Regions from separate parts of the Paenibacillus sp. EKM301P genome, predicted to be linked through region 3. Evidence: riboswitches for the same ligand, from Rfam matches in the RefSeq annotation. Region 3 holds a riboswitch; each other region holds the start of a gene.
What was found. A riboswitch is a leader RNA that binds a small molecule or an ion and turns the genes downstream of it on or off. The one in region 3 is predicted to bind glycine.
Positions count from the first base shown of each region.

Region 1: linked by a shared signal. The riboswitch ahead of sdaAB (L-serine ammonia-lyase, iron-sulfur-dependent subunit beta) and the one ahead of gcvT (glycine cleavage system aminomethyltransferase GcvT) in region 3 are both predicted to bind glycine.
Region 2: linked by a shared signal. The riboswitch ahead of HFD99_RS14265 (alanine/glycine:cation symporter family protein) and the one ahead of gcvT (glycine cleavage system aminomethyltransferase GcvT) in region 3 are both predicted to bind glycine.

Region 1 covers NZ_JAALFM010000014.1:71,532-78,171, reverse strand. Annotated here, with positions in the region: gene HFD99_RS22140 (Ig-like domain-containing protein) at 1-893, shown strand, start outside; gene sdaAA (L-serine ammonia-lyase, iron-sulfur-dependent, subunit alpha) at 974-1,873, opposite strand; gene sdaAB (L-serine ammonia-lyase, iron-sulfur-dependent subunit beta) at 1,863-2,552, opposite strand; glycine riboswitch at 2,764-2,878, opposite strand; gene HFD99_RS22125 (DUF6359 domain-containing protein) at 3,093-4,697, shown strand; gene HFD99_RS22120 (ABC transporter ATP-binding protein) at 5,029-6,060, shown strand; gene HFD99_RS22115 (ABC transporter ATP-binding protein) at 6,038-6,640, shown strand, end outside.
Region 2 covers NZ_JAALFM010000005.1:75,678-82,317, reverse strand. Annotated here, with positions in the region: gene HFD99_RS14285 (beta-glucoside-specific PTS transporter subunit IIABC) at 1-146, opposite strand, end outside; gene licT (BglG family transcription antiterminator LicT) at 372-1,220, opposite strand; gene HFD99_RS14275 (LacI family DNA-binding transcriptional regulator) at 1,454-2,425, opposite strand; gene HFD99_RS14270 (glycoside hydrolase family 1 protein) at 2,637-4,094, shown strand; glycine riboswitch at 4,263-4,347, shown strand; glycine riboswitch at 4,359-4,453, shown strand; gene HFD99_RS14265 (alanine/glycine:cation symporter family protein) at 4,612-6,030, shown strand; gene HFD99_RS25695 (sensor histidine kinase) at 6,156-6,640, opposite strand, start outside.
Region 3 covers NZ_JAALFM010000001.1:1,124,106-1,130,745, reverse strand. Annotated here, with positions in the region: gene gcvPB (aminomethyl-transferring glycine dehydrogenase subunit GcvPB) at 1-1,360, opposite strand, end outside; gene gcvPA (aminomethyl-transferring glycine dehydrogenase subunit GcvPA) at 1,357-2,712, opposite strand; gene gcvT (glycine cleavage system aminomethyltransferase GcvT) at 2,837-3,937, opposite strand; glycine riboswitch at 4,017-4,113, opposite strand; glycine riboswitch at 4,127-4,200, opposite strand; gene gcvH (glycine cleavage system protein GcvH) at 4,608-5,006, shown strand; gene HFD99_RS05000 (PTS mannitol transporter subunit IICB) at 5,433-6,640, shown strand, end outside.

The DNA of each region.
Region 1 (6,640 bases), on a different contig from region 3:
TGACACAGGATGCGGAGTGGGCTTCAAGCGCGGAAGATATTGCTTCTGTGTCCAAAGGAACGATTACGGGTAAAGCAGCCGGTAAAGCGGTTATTACAGCGACCTATAACGGCAAAAAACTGACAATTAACGTACAAGTGGGCCTTGTGGACCGTCTGGAAACAGACTCGCGTGTAATTGCGCTTGGTGCTCAAGAAACAAAGCAGCTGAAAGTAACAGGCGTTAAGAGTGGTGGCACAAAAACAGACGTAACCAAGGACGCCACTTGGACTACTAGTAATGTAAAAGTAGTTGAAGTTAGCGAAGGTTTGATTAAAGCGAATGCAAGCGGTAAGGCAACGGTCACTGCTTCATATGGCAAGCAAACCATTACGTTTACGGTAGAAGTGGACGTAGCGCAAAAGATTGAAGCGGATGCCATTGCGTTATCACTAAAATCCGGGGATCAAAAAACGATTGCGATTGTAGTTAAATCCAGTGATGGCAAAGAAAAGGATGTTACAACCCTAGCTGAATGGAAAACGTCCAACTATAAGGTAGCCACCGTCAAAAAGGGTCAGGTTACCGCGGTCAGCTACGGTAAGGCTAACATTCAGGCGAAGTTTGGCGGTAAGGTGATTAGCGTACCTGTTGATGTTGATACGCTTAAATACCTGCAAACGGACGAAGTCGCCTTGACTTTGAAGGCAGGGCAGCTGGCCAAAGTTACGGCTACAGCCACGTATAAGGATGAGTCGGAGAAGGATGTTTCCAAACCTGCTGTCTGGTCCTCGTCCAGAATTATTGTTGCGACCGTCAAAGACGGCAACATTAAGGCACAGGGCAAGGGCAAAGCTGTAATTACAGTGAAATATGCAGGTAAAATGACGAAGGTACAGGTAACCGTTCAGTAATCTGTTAAAATGAAAAGAAAAAGAGCAAGCATACGTCTAGAGACGATATGCTTGCTCTTTTATTTTTTAAAGCTTAGAAGCTACGATTTATTCTTCTTGGTTGATGTGTTGCGTGTCAGTGATTCGGTCAAACGCTTGCCAGTGGGTGTCTGGGCCAAGCCGCCTTTGGCGGTCTCGCGGTGATTCGACGGCATCGCGCTGCCGACTTCAAGCATTACGTCAATGACTTCGTCAGACGGAATGGCGCTGCGCACACCCGCCAAAGCCATATCCGCTGCGGCAAGTGCGGTCACGGCTCCCAGCCCGTTGCGCACGATGCACGGAATCTCGACGAGTCCGGCGACGGGGTCGCAAATCAGACCGAGCGTGTTCTTGAGCGCTAGGCCTACGGCGTGAACGGCCTGCTCAGGTGTGCCGCCGCGTAGCTCGACCATAGCTCCAGCGGCCATCCCGATGGCTGAGCCAATCTCAGCCTGACAGCCTCCCTCCGCGCCGGAAATGAAGGAATTGTTGGCGATGACGTAGCCAATGGCTCCGGCTGCGAACAAGCCGTGCACCATATGCTCATCATCCCAGCCGAACCGCTCCTGCGCACTAATGAACACACCGGGGATGACTCCACAAGAGCCAGCAGTGGGCGTAGCCACAATACGCCCCATGGACGCATTAACCTCCGACACGGAGAGCGCATAAGCCATGGCGAGTGCAGAGGCGTCGCCGGAGCAGGTTTCTCCTGCCCGCAGATACTCGGCCAGACGCTTGCCATCACCGCCCGTTAATCCACTGCGGGATACGGTGTCTTGCGTCTGACCACGATGAACGGCCTCCTTCATGACTTCATAATAATCAGACATTTGGCGGAAGATTTCTTCTTCCGTTGTATTCGTCTCTTGTACCTGCTCTTGAATCATCAGGCGGCCAATCGTGGTGGATTCCTCCGCGCATATGGCGCTGATTTCATGCAGATGGCTAAATCGCATCAGATTCAGCTCCTTTTTTCAAATTAATCATTTTAATTTCGTACATATGTGGTAAGGATCGTAGTTTTGCGATCAGTTCAGCCGTAGGAGGACTGTCCGTTTCGATGGCGGTAAGTGCTTCTCCATCTCGGCCTTTGCGATCCACATGCATATAGGCAATGTTAATGTCGGCAGCGCCGAGTGCTGAAGTCACCGCACCTAATGTGCCGGGCTTATCCGAGTGAAGAAGCACCAACGTAGCCAGCTCCCCGGTCAGGTTGACTCGGAATTCGTTGAGCTGCTGGACATGGATGCTGCCGCCGCCGATGGAGGAGCCCAGCAGTGTGCGCTGATCCTCACCCTTCCACAGTTCAAAACGGACGGTATTTGGATGGGGCGCGGGTAGTCCGCTGACGGCAAACTCCACGGCCATTCCAGCCTGCTCCGCCCATTGCTCGGCATCTGGAATTCGGTGGTCGTCTGTATCGTAATTGAGCAGGCCTGCGATGAGTGCTAGGTCTGTACCGTGTCCTTTGTAGGTGTCGGCGAAGGAGCCGTACAGTGTCATGCGGGCACGGTCCGGCTGCATCCCGAGCCAGTGACGGGCAACGCGTGCAAGCCGCACCGCGCCTGCAGTGTGTGAACTGGAAGGTCCGGTCATGGCCGGACCGATAATGGAAAATACATCTTTGAAACGCATGGTGTGGCCCCCTGTATGTTCTAGTACCATAGTATATGGTATTTCCGCGTTTGTGCGCAGCTATGACGGTTCCTAATGCTGACGTACAATGTGAGCGCAAAAAAGGACAGGATAAGGAAGTTTCCCTTATCTCTGTCCTCGTTACCTGAGAGTTTCGTGCGGTGTCCTTACCGCCTTACCCCTTGGGTGGCTTGCGCTCTCTCCAGAGTTGCGTCAGATGACGATACATGGACCTGAGAGATTATCCGCCAGCCGGGTGCTGACGTCTTGCTCCTTCGGTGCCGCCAGCGTGTAAGCCCCTGGACAGACTCTCCCGTCATCTTCATTCGCGTATACCGTTCTACATATCTTTCTTAGCGTAATGTATGCCGTGCTCGGTGTCAATCGCAGGTTTCAATTTTTACATAAACAGGCGAGTTTCCGATAAAAAAGATTAAAATTTACATAATTATGGATGAAATCAGGAAGGAATTAGAAGATTGACAGCTAATCTGATAGAGGACAAGTACATTTATGGAATTATAGGAGGGATATTGACGTATGGTAAAAGGCTTGCGGTTCACAGGTTCACGCTTGAAAGGGGTGCTGCATCTAGCAGCGATCGTATCGCTGTTGATTGGGATCCTCGTTCCATTCGGTCAGGTCAAGGCAGAGGGAGCATTGACAGTAGACGAAGCACTTCAGCGCCAAGGCAGTGGAGGTACAGTGACGGTGGAAGGCTACATCGTCGGACATGCTACCGGATCGAAAACAGCTAATTTTTCTGCTCCGTTTGCGAATGATTTTAACGTACTGATTGCCGACCAGGCCAATGAACGTAGCACGTCTAATCTATTGGATGTGCAGCTGACATCTGCGTACAGAGGGCAATTTGGGTTAACAGGTCATCCTGAACTGGTCGGCAGCAAAATTCGCGTGACAGGTACGCTTGGTGCCTACAATAATTTTGGTGGAGTAAAAAGTCCAAGCGCTGTGGAACTGGTGAGTGGAAGCGAGCCGGGGGAACCAGGTGAACCTGGCGAACCTGAACCTGGCAACCCGGGTCAACCCGGTACTACACTGCCGGATGGAAAAGGCAAAAAGGTGCTGTTCGATAATACGCACGCACAGACGGCTGGTGCAGCAGATTGGGTCATTGAAGGCGCCTTCTCCGACTTTGCTAATGGATTACGTAATGTAGGCTTTACTGTGGATCAATTGAACCGCCCTATTCCTTTTACTTATGGAGAACAGGCCATAACCTATGATAAGCTGCGCCAATATGATGTGTTCATCATCGGTGAAGCGAATGTGGCCTTTAAGGCATCCGAGCAGGCTGCCCTGCTGCAATATGTGAATAACGGGGGAAGTGTCTTCTTCATCTCCGACCATTATAATGCCGACCGTAACAAAAACCGTTGGGATTCCTCCGAGGTTATGAATGGCTACCGTCGTGGAGCCTATACTAATCCGGCCAAAGGCATGACTGCAGAAGAAGCTGCATCGCCGGCGATGCAAGGATTAACAAGCTCCGATTGGCTGGCGACCAACTTTGGTGTTCGTTTCCGTTATAATGCGCTTGGCGATGTAAATGCTACGGACATCGTAGCCGCAGATCAATCCTTCGGCATTACCAAGGGTGTACGCTCGATTGCCATGCATGCGGGATCTACGCTGGCTATTATTGATCCTACCAAAGCCAAAGGAATTGCCTATATCCCGACAGGTACAAAAAAATGGGGCAATGCAGTAGACCAAGGAGTCTATAACGGCGGAGGCCGTGCGGAAGGTCCTTATGCTGCGATCTCCAAGGTGGGTCAAGGCAAGGCAGCATTTATCGGTGATTCTTCCCCTGTAGAAGATGCTACTCCGAAATATGCGCGTGAGGAAAACGGACAGTCGAAAAAGACATATGATGGTTTTAAGGAAGTAGACGATGCCACCATCCTAGTGCAAACGGTTCAATGGCTTGCGTGGAAGCAGGACTATACGAAATTATCCGATGTGGCAGGTTTAACGCTGGATCAACCGACGAAGCTGCTGCCGTTTGAAGAGCCTGCGGCTTCCACAGAACCGCAACCGGAGCCTTGGTCTGCTCCAGCAGCAGGCTACAAATGGTACGATCCAAGAACGTTCAAGCCGGGCTCCTATGGAGCGGCTTCGTAATAAACGCAAAAAATAATTCAGTGTGATTGGTTGGTGCTAGTTAGCCGTTTGGTCCTCTGTAGGGGATCAAACGGCTTTTTTGTGATGAAAATTAACCTGTGGTTGGTTATTTTATTACATTTTGTGCCAGGAAGGTCGCGCTACGGCTGGATCATTGATTTTTTAAATGATGTTGATAGCATAATCTTAATTGATATATCCATATACTGGTGATAGGATGTATTCAAATTATTCCGACAAAAACGGTATGTAATGTTTGTGGAAGGTTTTAACATCAAACATGGTGAGAATAAGCAGGACAAGACCATGGAGAATGGAGGAAGCGCGCGCATTGAATATCGAACCTGTGTTGGAGATTAAAGGATTATCCGTGTCTTTTCGCATCAGGAATCAATATCACCCTGCAGTCGATCATCTGGATCTGACGCTCAATCCTAATGAAGTGCTGGCTGTAGTCGGAGAATCCGGTTGTGGCAAAAGCGCGCTGGCGCTTTCCATCCCACAATTGCATGACATGGAGCGGACACGTGTCGAAGGAAAGGTTCTTTTTAAAGGCACGGATCTGATCCGTCTCTCCTCAGGGCAAATGAATAAAATCCGCGGAGCGGGCATTGGCATGATCTTTCAGGACCCGCTGACAGCACTGAACCCGTTAATGAGCATTGGCAAGCAGATCGAGGAAAATCTCGATTATCATACGTCCCTATCTACGAAGCAAAAAAGGGAACGTGTACTGGAGCTACTGGAAAGCGTGGATATACCCAACCCCGTACGTGTGTATGAACAGTATCCACATGAACTTTCAGGAGGGATGCGCCAGCGTGTGATGATCGCGATTGCCATAGCTTGCCGACCCTCACTTATTATTGCAGATGAGCCGACGACTGCGCTCGATGTAACCATTCAATCGCAAATTCTTGACTTGCTCAAACAGCTTCAACAGGAGACTGGAAGCGGAATTATTCTGATTACGCACGATCTTGGCGTTGTGGCCGAAGTAGCTGACCGTGTGGTGGTCATGTACGCCGGAGAAATCGTGGAAAGCGCTGATGTTTTTGAATTATTCCGGCATCCACAGCATCCGTATACGCGTTCCTTGCTAGCCTCCATGCCGGGATCGCATACCAAGGGAGAATCGCTGCATGTCATTGGTGGCATTGTTCCCTCATTGCAAGATATTCCTCGCAATAGCTGTCGCTTTGCTTCGCGTATTCCCTGGATTCAGCAGAGAATGCATGAAGACCATCCCCAATTAAAAGAAATTTCCCCCGGCCATTGGGTCCGCTGTACATGTTACCAGCATTTTCATTTTGAAGACGAAACAAAGGGAGAGACTGCTCATGGCACTACTGGAGCTAAATGATTTGAAGGTTCATTATCCGGTGCGCGGTGGCTTTTTCCAACGTATCGTTGACCAGGTAAAAGCAGTGGATGGCGTGTCGATCAGCATAGAGGCAGGCCAAACATATGGGCTGGTAGGAGAATCCGGCTGCGGAAAAACGACGACAGGCAGGACGATTATCGGCCTGAATAAGCTGACGAGCGGACAGATTCTTTTTAATGGAAAGGACCTTGCGGCTTTGAGTCGGAATAACCGCCATCCGCTGCGTAGAGACATTCAGATGATTTTTCAGGACCCCTATTCTTCGCTTAACCCGCGCAAGCGCGTATTGGATGTCATTGCTGAACCGCTGCGGAACTTTGAAAGGCTGAGTAATGAGGAAGAGCGGCGAAAAGTGCAGATGCTGCTGGAAAAGGTCGGCTTGAACGCTGATGCGGCCTACAAATATCCGCATGAATTTTCCGGAGGCCAGCGGCAACGGATCGGGATTGCGCGTGCGCTGACATTAAATCCAAAACTGATTATTGCTGATGAGCCGGTATCGGCGCTTGATGTTTCTGTGCAGGCACAGGTGCTTAATTTTATGAAGGATGTGCAGCGA
Region 2 (6,640 bases), on a different contig from region 3:
GGTGTTGCTTCCAGTGCAGCTTTGTCCGCTTTTGTGCGATCTTTTAATTTAAATCTCAAGCGTGTAGCGCAATGGAATACCGAATTGACATTCTCTTCGCCGCCAACGAGAGTCACTATTTTTTTGGATAGCTCTTTATCACTCATGTTCAGAACTCCTTAAGTGTTATTCTTGCTACTGATAGGATTTACCGTTTACATTTGTTGCTGAGATGCGCCGGCGTGCATCTTTTTTAACCTTGTAAACAAGAAAAACCTAAACTCGTGGTGAAAACTGCGCACTCCTCCATAAGAGAACGTCGATTTCACCATCAGTTTAGGTTTTGCCTGCCTTACCAGTCACAATCCATGAACGATGAGGATATAAAGTTTTTAGCCTGATATGTTATTACGCTCAGTTACCCGATGAATGTGAATCGTTAGATATACATACTCATCTTTGCTTAAATATTGATCATATGTTTTTTCCAGATACTCATTAATTTTTTGGGCACAAGCAAAAGCCTCGGTATATGTTTGCTTTACCTGGTTGTACAAAAATTCTTCACCACTGTGAATAACCTCTTTGCGAATCACTCGCATTGCAAAATATTGCAAATGGGTCAAAAATCTCGAATAGCTAAAAGAAGACTCATCCAGCACAATACCGTAATGATACGTAATAATATTCAATATGTGTTGGACAATCTCGGTCATTTTCAGTGTAGCCTTCATCTCGTTACCATCAATCCGTGCATTCACCATATGCAGTGCAATAAATCCCGCTTCGTCTTCGCCCAATTTTACACCGAGCGTATTTTCAATTTTTTGTAGAGCATCCAGCCCAACTGCAAATTCTTTTTTGTAAAAGCGTTTAATTTCATACAGCATCGCGTTTTTGAGTGCCAATCCTTTTTCTTCCCGCTGTATGGCAAAATGAATATGGTCGGTCAATGTTAAATAAATGTTATCACTTAACTCCGTATCCAGCACTTCGGCTGCATGGGTCACGATTTCATTCACGACCTCCAGATGAGACACAGGAATATCGTTTAGCAGCTCAGTTAGTCTAGCCGTGAACTCGTTTTCATTTAACATGAAAATCTTATCTATTTTATGATCATCGACTTGGTCCCCAGCCACCTTTTTGAAGGAAATACCTCTTCCCATGACAATGACCTCTTTGCCTTTATCGTTTTTAGTCAACAGGACGTTGTTATTGAGCACCTTCTCAATAATCATTGAAGTTCCCCCTCCCATCCTTTACCAATAAAAAATGCCCAAGCACAATTCAATACTATTGTTAACAATAGCACTCAATTGAACTCAGGCATTGCCCGCATCACCGGTCACAATCCTTCGATATAGTGCTATTGTAGCACAAAAAAAAGCGATTTCAACATATTTTATTCTCTTTCGACAAAAAATATTTCATATCAAGGCCCATTTGCCTAATTTGCAAGTCAATTGTGCCCTTAAGTAGTCGTACGCTCTATGAGGCTGTATTCTAGCGAATGAAGCTCCATTTGGCGTCCAATCAGCTGAGGGGAAAGCATGAAAAAAGCATTTTGTGCCTGAGCCATAATGGGATTTTGAACCGTTGTAATCCCCATGGTGTGCGCCAGCTCCGTGTTATCAAACCCAACAATCGCCAGATCTTCCGGTACCTTCAGCAATTGTCTGCGCGCTTCGCAGAGAATGCCCACTGCTACATAATCGTTAGCACACAAGATAGCCTCCGGAAATTCCTCACGATGCTGTAACAAATTGCGCACGACCTGTTCGCCATCACGAATGTTATAAATAGAAGAATAGTTCCAGTGTGGCAGCATCGGCAGATTGTGTTCACTCATGATCTGCTCATAGGCTCGTTGTCTGCTGTGAGTATTGATGCTGCTCGGACGACCAAAAGCATTGGCTATACGTGTATAGCCTTTTTGTATCAAATGTTTTAATGCTAACATGTATCCTTCATATTGATCCATAGCGACGGAGCGAATATCGGTATGCTCCATACGTTGCCATGCCACGATCGGTCCATATTTGCAATAGGTACTCAAAAAATCAGTGTCATTCACGCAGGAAATGATGACCAGCGCATCGACTCTTTTTCTTTTTAAATCCTCGAAAGCTTGAAGCTCTTTCTTTTTGTCTTCTCCCGAAGTATAAATAATGGTTTGGAATTCATATTGGCCTGCGATTTCCACAAAGCTGTCCAGAAATGCCAGCACAATTTCATTGATAGTTGAAGTGATGATACCAATCTGAAGCGTCTGACCCTTGGATAGAGAGATCGCATTCCGATTAGGAACATAATCCAATTCCTGCATGATTTTTAAAATTTTAGCTCTGGTTTCTTGGCTTACATGGGGGGACTGATTTAACACTCTGGATACCGTAGCTTTGGAAAAGCCCGCCAGTTTTGCAATTTGATCAAGATTCGACATGATGCTTCTCCTCACCTGAGAAAAAAATACTTGACATGAAACGCGTTACAACAATTAGGATGCTTTATGAGGGCATTACGTCTATTTTAAAGCATCTGTCGATGCATTTCAAAGGAGAACGGTTACCGTTAGTTATGGATTCGCATTGCAGCACCTGACGGGTTACTGACTAAAGTGAAAACATTAAATTAAGGAAAGAGGTTTTCATACCATGACGAAGACGCTAAAAGGATTCCCGAAAAACTTCCTCTGGGGCGGGGCAACTGCAGCCAACCAATTGGAAGGTGCTTTTGACGTAGATGGAAAAGGTCTGTCCAGCGCAGACATGATAGCCTATGTACCTAAATCAGAACGTAAGAACGATCATGCTATAGAAATTTCGTCCGAACGACTGGAGGACATCTTGGCAGGGAAGGTAAACGCCCGTTTTCCAAAGCGTGAAGGTGTGGACTTTTATCACCACTACAAAGAAGATATTGCCTTGTTTGCAGAAATGGGCTTTAAAGTATTCCGGATGTCCATCCACTGGTCGCGGATTTTCCCGAATGGATATGATGCCGAGCCGAATGAAGCAGGATTGCAATTCTACGACAATGTATTCGATGAGCTGCGCAAGTATGGTATTGAGCCTTTGGTAACATTATCGCATTATGAAACACCGCTAGGTTTGACACAGAAATATAATGGCTGGTTGGGACGCGAAGTCGTGGATCATTACGTAAAATATGCCGAAACGGTATTTACACGCTATAAGGATAAAGTAAAATACTGGCTGACCTTTAACGAAATTAATGTCATGACTATGAGCCCGTTTACAGGCGGCGGTGTGGTTATTGACCGTGTAGAAAACAAGCAACAAGCGATATATCAAGCATTGCACCATCAATTTGTAGCAAGTGCATTGGCGACCAAACGGGGACATGAGATCATTCCGGGCGCTCAGATCGGCTGTATGCTGGCCCGCATTGAAAGCTACCCACATACGTGTAACCCAGAAGATATCCTGAAAGCACAGCATGAAAATCAAATGAACCTGTTCTTTACGGATGTGCATGCTCGTGGGGAATATCCCAACTATATGAACCGCTATTTTGAAGAAAATAATATTGTGATCCAGACAGAACCCGGCGATGCCGAAATTTTGAAAAATAACACGGTCGATTTTATCTCATTTAGTTACTATATGACCTTGACCGTATCGGCAGGGCCAGAAGGCGAAAAGGCAGCAGGGAACCTGATAGGCGGTGTGAAAAATCCGTATCTGCAGTCTTCCGACTGGGGATGGCAGATCGATCCGATCGGCCTGCGTGTTACACTGAATACGTTTTATGATCGCTATCAAAAGCCACTGTTCATCGTGGAAAATGGCCTGGGTGCGTATGATAAGGTAGAAGAAGACGGCTCTGTGCATGACACATATCGCATTGATTACTTGCGTCAGCATATTGCCCAAATGAAGGAAGCGATTGCTGACGGTGTTGATCTGATTGGTTACACCAGCTGGGGACCTATCGACCTTGTGAGCATGTCTACGTCCGAAATGTCCAAGCGCTACGGATTTATTTACGTTGATCTGGATGATGACGGTAACGGAACGCTTCAACGCTCCAAAAAGGACTCATTTAACTGGTATAAAAATGTGATAGCAACCAACGGTGAAGAATTGTAATTCCATATCGTTTTGGCGGGTACAGCAGAGAAAATCCTCAGGATGCAATCTGCTGTACCCGCTTTTTGTATAGACACTCTATTGGTTCTTTCAGAGGGCTTCACAAATTTTTCACTTGTAATAAGCTGAAATTTTTCTGTATAATGAATAAAAATTTCATATGTCTGGTTGATGTTTGCGGGAGATGGAATGAAAGTTCCAACCGAAGGGGCAAAACTCTCAGGTGCTTAGGCTGATTTACAGCAACGAGCAGGGACCGTAAACGGACAGAACTCTGGAGAGACCCTTAATTGGGCGCCGAAGGTGCACCGCAGATCACATCTGCTTAAACTCTCAGGCAAAAGGACAGAGACGCGAATAACCTGTGACAGGGATAGCCCTAGGCTTTTTATAAGCTTTTAGAGGTGAAATCCTGCACAAGATGGTTGTATTTTTTCGTGCCTTTAACCTCTCCAGGAGTCGAATCAACAGATTTGACTCTTTTTTGTTTTCTACTATGCTGGAGGAGCGGGTTGAAATGAATTTGGTACATGTGTTAGAAACGATTAGCAGTTGGATATGGGGGGCGCCTCTCATCATCCTTGTTATGGGAACGGGGTTATGGCTGACCATACGTCTAAAAATGTTGCAGGTATTCCGCCTGCCCCTGGCGATCAAGCTCATCGGTAAGGCCCCGAATGAAGGTAGCGGGGATGTAAGTAGTTTTGCGGCTTTGAGTACGGCATTGGCGGCTACCGTCGGTACAGGAAGTATTGTCGGTGTAGCGACAGCCATTAAGCTGGGCGGGCCGGGTGCCTTGTTCTGGATGGTCGTTGCAGCCTTCTTTGGGATGGCGACGAAATATGCGGAAGGTGTACTTGCGGTAAAATACCGGGTGAAGGATCGGAATGGACAATTTTCCGGCGGCCCGATGTATTATATTGAAAAAGGCCTGGGACGCCGTTTTAAACCGTTGGCGATGCTGTTTGCTTTTTCAGGGATGCTGGTAGCGTTGTTCGGAATTGGAACATTCCCTCAGGTCAAGGCGATTGTATCTTCGACTGAAAACAGTTTTGGCGTTCCGCCGATTGTAACGGCGCTGACAATTGCTGTCCTTACAGGTCTTGTGACCATTGGAGGACTCAAAAGCATTGCCAAGGTATCGACGAAGGTCGTTCCTTTTAAAACAGGCCTGTATGTATTGATTTGTATCATTGTACTGATTCGATTTGCTGACCAACTTCCTGCCGCAATTGCGCTTGTGCTTCATTCGGCATTTTCAACTACATCGGCAACCGGCGGATTTGCAGGAGCTACGATTATGCTGGCCATGCGCAGTGGGGTAGCCAGAGGTATTTTTGCCAACGAAGCTGGATTGGGGAGCGCACCGATTGCAGCCGCAGCTGCCAAAACCAAATGGCCTGCGGAACAAGGGCTGATTTCCATGACGGGTGTGTTTATTGATACGATGGTTATTTGTGTGATGACCGGGTTGACGTTACTGGTGAGCGGGGTGTGGAGCGGGCCTACCGATGCAGGCTTGATGACTCAGCAAGCATTTTCCAGTGCATTTCCGCTGGGAGCAGAGCTGCTCACCATCATCCTGATTATGTTCGCATTCACCACCATGCTCGGCTGGAACTATTACGGGGAACGCTGTGTTGAATACTTGCTTGGGGTTAAGTGGATCAAGCCTTATCGTTATTTGTTCATTGTACTGGTTGGCGGGGGCGCGTTCATTAAACTGGATGCGATTTGGCTGCTGGCAGATATTTTTAACGCCATGATGGCTTTTCCGAACCTGATTGCACTGCTCGGCTTGTCGGGAATTGTTGTTGCAGAAACCCGGACTTATATGAATTCTTTGTATCCTAATAAGAACAAGGGTATTCTTGCTGGTGCCAATGTAGGGGCGGCTATCCAAGTAGAAGAAAAGGGACAAACGGTAAATTCATAAATACTAAAAGGGAGTATTCTCAGCCATCACAGGCTTGAGGGTACTCCTTTTTTTAGGTTATAAGACTGGTGATTACCGACATTTTATTTATTCTGAATATCTCTTAATCCATAACGTTTACAAACCTAAGAGTTATTACATGGGAGCATAATCGTAATTTGAAAATGCGAATCCGTAATAGTTGTATTTAAATAACCACCATATTTCTTTATCACTTGCTGGATGTTAAGTAATCCATACCCATGTTTTTTTAAAGGGGGATTGTATGTTTTGGTTGAGAATGCTGTATTGAGATAATTACTTTTTGAATTGCGAACATAAATCCATAGGGCAATATTATCGGTGAAAATTTCCAAATGAATTGAATGCTCTTTCTTTCTAGGAAGCTGCATTACAGCTTCAATAGCATTATCGAAAACATTACCTAAGACAATACATAGATCATGACTTCCAATACTAATATTTGCCGGGTTAATATGGATTTGATGGAAGAAAGCTATCCCACTTTTATTAGCGATGCTGAAAGTATGATTTACTAAAGCATCAATAACGAGATGTCCTGTTGTTATATGAAGTTTTGGTGAGTCTATATTTTTTAGAGTTTGGTTGA
Region 3 (6,640 bases):
CGACAAAAGCATCCAGCGTCTCTTTGCTTTCTGTTTCCGTCGGCTCGATCATGATGCATTCCTCTACATTTAGCGGAAAATAAATGGTAGGCGGATGGTAACCGAAATCAAGCAATCGTTTGGCTACATCCAGCGTGCGTACTCCAAATTTCTTCAAACCTCGCCCCGACATGACAAATTCGTGTTTACAATGCCCAGGATAAGGCAGGTCAAAGTGCGGAGCCAGCCGATGCATCATGTAGTTGGCATTGAGTACAGCGCATTCGGACACTCGCTTCAAGCCATCAGGACCGTAGCTGCGGATATAGGCATAGGCTCGGACGAGAATGCCGAAGTTTCCGTAAAAGGCTTTGACCCGCCCAATAGAATCTCCCTGCTCCCGATCCCAGCGGTACACACCCTGCGGATCACGTACGACAAACGGCTTGGGCAAATAGGGTATCAGCCGCTGCTTTACGCCGACGGGTCCAGCGCCAGGGCCGCCTCCACCGTGCGGAGTACTCATCGTTTTGTGCAAATTGAGATGCACCACATCAAAGCCCATATCCCCGGGGCGGGTAATCCCCATGATGGCGTTGGAGTTTGCCCCGTCATAGTAGAGCAGACCACCTGCGTCATGCACAATCGCGGCAATGTCAGTAATTTGCTTCTCGAACAAGCCCAGCGTGTTCGGATTGGTCAGCATGAGCGCAGCGGTGTCGTTGCCTACGGCTTGGCGGAGCGCGTCCAGATCCACCAGCCCCTCAGGGGTGGAGGGGAGGGTAATTGTTTCGAAGCCCGCGACGGTTGCACTGGCGGGGTTCGTACCGTGCGAGGAATCCGGCACGAGCACCTTGGTACGTCGCTCACCACGTGCCTCGTGGTACGAGCGAATCATCATCAGCCCGGTCCATTCGCCATGGGCGCCAGCAGCGGGCTGGAGCGTGACGGCATCCATGCCGGTCAACGCAGCCAGATCGTTTTGGAGCGTATGCAGCAGCTCCATAGCCCCCTGGATGCTATTCTCCGGCTGATATGGATGAATTTTAGCGAAGCCTGCGTAACGGGCGACATCCTCATTCACTTTTGGATTGTATTTCATCGTACACGAGCCAAGCGGATAAAATCCGTTGTCGACGCCGAAGTTGCGCTGGGACAGGGCGGTATAATGGCGAATAACATCTACTTCGTATACCTCGGGTAATGCCGCAGGTTCGCTGCGCAGCGCATAATCCGGCAAAAGCTCTGCCACCGGGCGACGAGGAACGTCGCACTCGGGAAGGGAATAAGCGATGCGACCCGGACGGCTCAATTCAAAAATGAGCGCTTGATCGTGTTCCTTCAACAGCTCTTGTTTCTGGTCCGGTCCGGTGTGTGTCATAGCAATCCCTCCAAGGTGTGTACAAATTGGTCAATCTCTTCTTTGGTTCTTTGCTCCGTCACGGCAATCAGCATGTGACCAGCAAGTTCCGGATAGTCCCGGCCCAAATCATAGCCTGCGATAAATCCAGCAGCTAGCAGATTGTCCTGAAGTTTGCTCATATTCGTACCTTCAGGCAGCCTAAGGGCGAACTCGTTAAAGGTCGGTGCGTGAAACGAGGCAGTTATGCCATTCAAGCTCAGCAATTGTTCTAACGCATAGCGGCTTTTATGCAAATTCAGCTCGGCTACTTCCTGGATACCCTGTTTACCCATGACAGACAAGTACACAGATGCAGATAAAGCAAGCAACGCTTGGTTGGAACAAATGTTAGACGTGGCCTTTTCGCGGCGGATATGTTGTTCCCGCGCTTGCAAGGTCAGCACGAAGCCGCGTTTGCCGTTGCGGTCTGTGGTTTGGCCTACGATACGCCCAGGGATACGACGCATATGTGCCTGAGAAACGGCAAAGTAACCGCAGGTCGGACCGCCGAGGGAGGACGAGATCCCAAGCGGCTGCGCGTCTCCTACAACAATATCCGCGCCCTGCTTACCGGGCGCCTCCAGCAAGCCAAGTGCCAGCGGGTTGGCACTGACGACCATTAGCCCCTTGTGTGCATGGATGAGGTCAGCCATCGGCTTCAGATTTTCCACGGCTCCAAAAAAGTTGGGGCTTTGGATCAAGACAGCCGCCGTCTGTTCCGATACGGCCGCGGCAAGCGCATCGACATCCGTTACGCCGTCCGAACAGCCGATCTCCACGATGTCCAAGTCCAATCCGCGCGCATAGGCTGCCAATACCTGGCGTGCCTCTGGATGGACAGACCTTGATACGATAAGCTGTTTACGGCGCGTGGCTGCGGCGGCCAGTGAGCCCGCTTCCGCCAGAGCTGTCGCTCCATCGTACATGCTGGCATTCGCTACTGCCATGCCTGTCAATTCGCAAATATACGACTGGAATTCAAAAATGGCTTGCAGCTCGCCCTGGCTTACTTCCGGCTGATAGGGGGTGTAGGCTGTGTAAAATTCGGAACGTGAGGTGATGTGCTGAATGACGGACGGAATATGATGATCATAAATACCTGCACCAAGAAAGCTGGCATGTGTATCTGTATTGGCATTGTGCCCGGCCAGCTCGGCCATGTGGCGAGTTAGGGCTCTTTCGTCGAGCCGAGAGGAAAGAGGGAGTTCCCCTTGGTATCGAATTGCCTCTGGAATGTCACTGAATAAATCATCAATGGATGATACGCCCACCACACGCAGCATTTCGGTTTGATCTTGTTCGGTCATGGGGAGATAGCGATGCTGCTTCATAAGTTCTGGCTCCTTTCGAAAAGCAAAATTTAGATAGTAAATTAGCTAATACATAATCGTAGTTGGAAAATCCAGAATTTCGTATCTGACATGATCATTTTTTTGAAATGAAGAGGATTTAGGATCAGCGTGGCCGTTTATAAAAAGGGGCTGCGACCACTTCCGCACGCAGGCGTTTACCTCGAATTTCGACCTCCAGCGGTGTAGATAGGGTGCTAAAACGACTGTCCACCAGGGCTAGCCCCAAATTACGCTTCAAGGTGGGCGATTGAGTCCCCGTTGTGACCTCACCAATGTGTTGGCCTTCCGCGAAGACTGGATAATGAGCGCGCGGGATACCGCGGTCAATCATTTCCAGCCCGATCAACTTGCGAGGAATTCCTTGTTCTTTCTGGTGTTGCAGTGCTTCTCTGCCGATAAAATCTCCTTTATTCAGCTTGACGAAGAAACCTAAACCAGCCTCAAGCGGTGAAATGGTGGCAGATAACTCCTGTCCGTACAGCGGCAGCCGTGCCTCAAACCGCAGTGTATCGCGAGCACCAAGCCCAGCGGGAATTAGCCCATACGATTCACCGCAACGAAGCAAACCATTCCACACGGCGGGTGCTTCCTCAGCAGGTATATAAAATTCAAAACCGTCTTCCCCGGTATATCCGGTTCGGGAGACGAGTGCTTTTGCTCCGAACAATTGCACGTTCTCATGGAATCGGAAAGATGCCAGATTCGTAATATCTGCATCTGTCACGGCTGCGGCAATATGTGCTGCTTCCGGTCCTTGTAATGCCAGCAATGCGATCGCATCAGACACATTCTCCAGATGAACCGATGCAGGTACGTGGCGCATGAGCCAATCCCAATCTTTGTCGATGTTGGAGGCATTCACAACGAGCATGTAGCGCTCTGGTCCTTTGCAGTATACAAGCAAGTCATCCACTACGCCTCCATCGGGGTAACACAGGAGTGAATATTGTGCCTGGCCCGGTTCCAACTGGCTGACATCATTCGTGGTTACCCATTGCAAAAAAGCCTCGGCTTCTTTGCCCTCAACCAAAAACTCGCCCATGTGCGAGACATCGAATAAACCCGCGCGTTGCCGGACGGCCTCATGCTCTTTTTGGATGCCGCTAAACTGAACGGGAAGCTCCCACCCGCCAAAGTCAATACAACGAACCCCGGGCTGCGTCCCGTAAGACGAAAATAATGGTGTTCTTCGCAAATTAGACATTTTTTCACTCCTATCCAGTGTAATCGGCTAAACAAAAAAGACAGGCTGAAAGAAACGTATAGACGGCAGTCCATACTCTTCTTTCAGCTCTGTCCTTGATACCAGAAAGTTACCCCGGTGTGAACCAGGTTTCCCCTTGGGTGATCCGCTCTAATCGCGAATGCTCTCCAGAGATGCGTCCGGCAGAGGTCCTTTTGCCTGAGAGATTCACCTGCAATGCAAGTTTACTCCTTCGGCGCTACCTTTTGGATCAACGGTAGGTTACCCGGTTTTGCAGGTAACAACTTGATCCGAGTTCGCGTGCACACTGTCTCAGAAACGACAACAGCTATGCGAATCTTTTGGGTAGTCTCTCCCTCCGCGTTCATCCGCGTTTGCAGTTGTCGGGGTATTTCCAAAAGCATTTGCTATAACCCATTAATACGCAAATTCATTCAAAATGTCAATAAAAATGTCATATAAAACAATCCAAAAAACATTTAATGTATAAATAAGGATATGTAAGCGTTTGTTACAAGTTATCATTTTTTAATATTCTATGCTATATGAGATAACATGAAGTATTTTTGTTAGTATTATTGACATGAGTGTTCATGTTGTCATAATCTTAACCTGTCTAATACAGGTGATTAAAAGCATTTTATTCATGTGGAAGTGAGGCGAAAGCAGGATGAGTGAAGTGAAACGGGAACTTTGGTATACAGACGAACATGAGTGGGTTCAGCGCACAGCAGACGGGACGTTGCGGATCGGCATTACAGACTTTGCACAGCATCAACTGGGTGATATTGTTTTTGTGGAATTACCTGGGGCGGGAGCAACGATTGAACAGGGGGCAGAGATTGGTACAATTGAATCGGTGAAGACCGTATCCGACCTTTTTGCTCCGGTGGCGGGAACCGTATTGAAAGTAAATGAAGCTCTGGAAAGCACACCTGAGCTGGTGAATGAATCTCCCTATGAAAAGGGTTGGATGATTGAAGTAGAGATGGGCAATGATGTCGAGGAGGCTCTGAGCAAGCTGCTGTCTGCGGATCAGTACGAGCAGTTGATTTCGGATGAACAATAATGAGCAATATAAGATGGAATATTAGCGCTTTATTCTAAATTTTTATATGGATATTGAATTGAATAAAAGCATCGTTAGTCCGCTCGTTTTGTGTATAAAATAGTCGCTATGATCTGACATGGCGGCTATTTTTTTGTTGTCTTTTAGAAGACGTAATTACGTCGATTTATTAGATTTAGAGGTGAGCTCCTCTATATAAGGTGCAGATTTACAGCACTGTTTTTTCGACTAATTTCTATTGTTATCGGTCATATTAAGAAGAATTATGCAGGTATAATACGTTGTCCGTTATTTTAAATTTAAATGTTGTCATCAACGTTCATGACGAAAGTACGTTTTCATTTCGTTGATGAAGATAGCGCTGTCATTTAGTATGAATTTTAAGAAAAGGTAGTGATGCTATTTACTCACAAGGAGGATATGAATATGAGCACAGTGGACACAAAGTCCAGTTCAAGCGGTGGCGCTCGTGTCGCCGTACAACGTTTTGGCCGTTTTCTCAGCGGTATGGTTATGCCCAATATGGGGGCCTTTATCGCATGGGGATTAATTACGGCCCTTTTTATTCCGACCGGGTGGTTTCCGAACGAGGGTTTTGCACAACTGGTTGATCCGATGAAAAATTATTTGCTGCCGCTATTGATTGGTTATACAGGAGGCACAATGATTCACGGACAGCGCGGAGGTGTGATCGGTGCCATTATGACGATGGGTGTCATTGTGGGGGCCGATATCCCGATGTTCCTGGGTGCGATGGTAGCTGGTCCGCTGGCTGCATGGATATTGAAGAAGTTCGATAAGGCCATTGAAGGCAAAGTCAAATCAGGTTTTGAAATGCTGGTCAATAATTTCTCGGCCGGGATTATCGGTGCCATTCTAGCACTACTCGCTCATGTGGGGATTGGCCCGGTCGTTCAAACCATCAGCCAAGTATTGTCGACAGGGGTACAGTTTCTCGTAAATGCAGGGCTCTTGCCGCTTGTCAACCTCATTATTGAGCCCGGAAAAGTATTATTTCTTAACAACGCATTGAATCACGGAGTATTGAGCCCGATTGCGCTAGAGGAAGCTGCAAGAACAGGAAAATCCGTTTTGTTCATGCTTGAATCCAATCCTGGTCCGGGGCTCGGTATTTTGCTGGCCTATTGCCTGTTCGGTAAAGGATCTGCGAAGTCGTCTGCTCCTGGTGCAGTCATCATTCATTTTTTCGGCGGGATTCATGAAATTTATTTCCCTTACATTTTGATGAAGCCGATTCTGATTCTTGCTGCTATAGCAGGGGGCGTTGTGGGGACTTTCTGTTTTATGTTAACAGGTGCCGGACTGGTTGCTGCTCCTTCACCAGGCAGTATCATCGCTTATTTCCTGATGACACCAAAAGGCGGATATTTGCCGATGCTGAGCGGTGTGGTCGCTGCTGCGGTCGTATCCTTTGCTGTGGCCGCAGTATTGCTCAAGACAGGTAAGCAAAAGGAAGAGGGGCTGGAGGAAGCTGCATCCCGCCTGAAAGATATGAAAAATCAAAGCAAGGGTGCAAGTGCTAACGCCACTGTAATGGAAGATAACCACGCATCTGATCGTGCTGCTGAGATTGCCGCAGATCGAATGCTCAAGGATAAATCCGAAGTGAACAA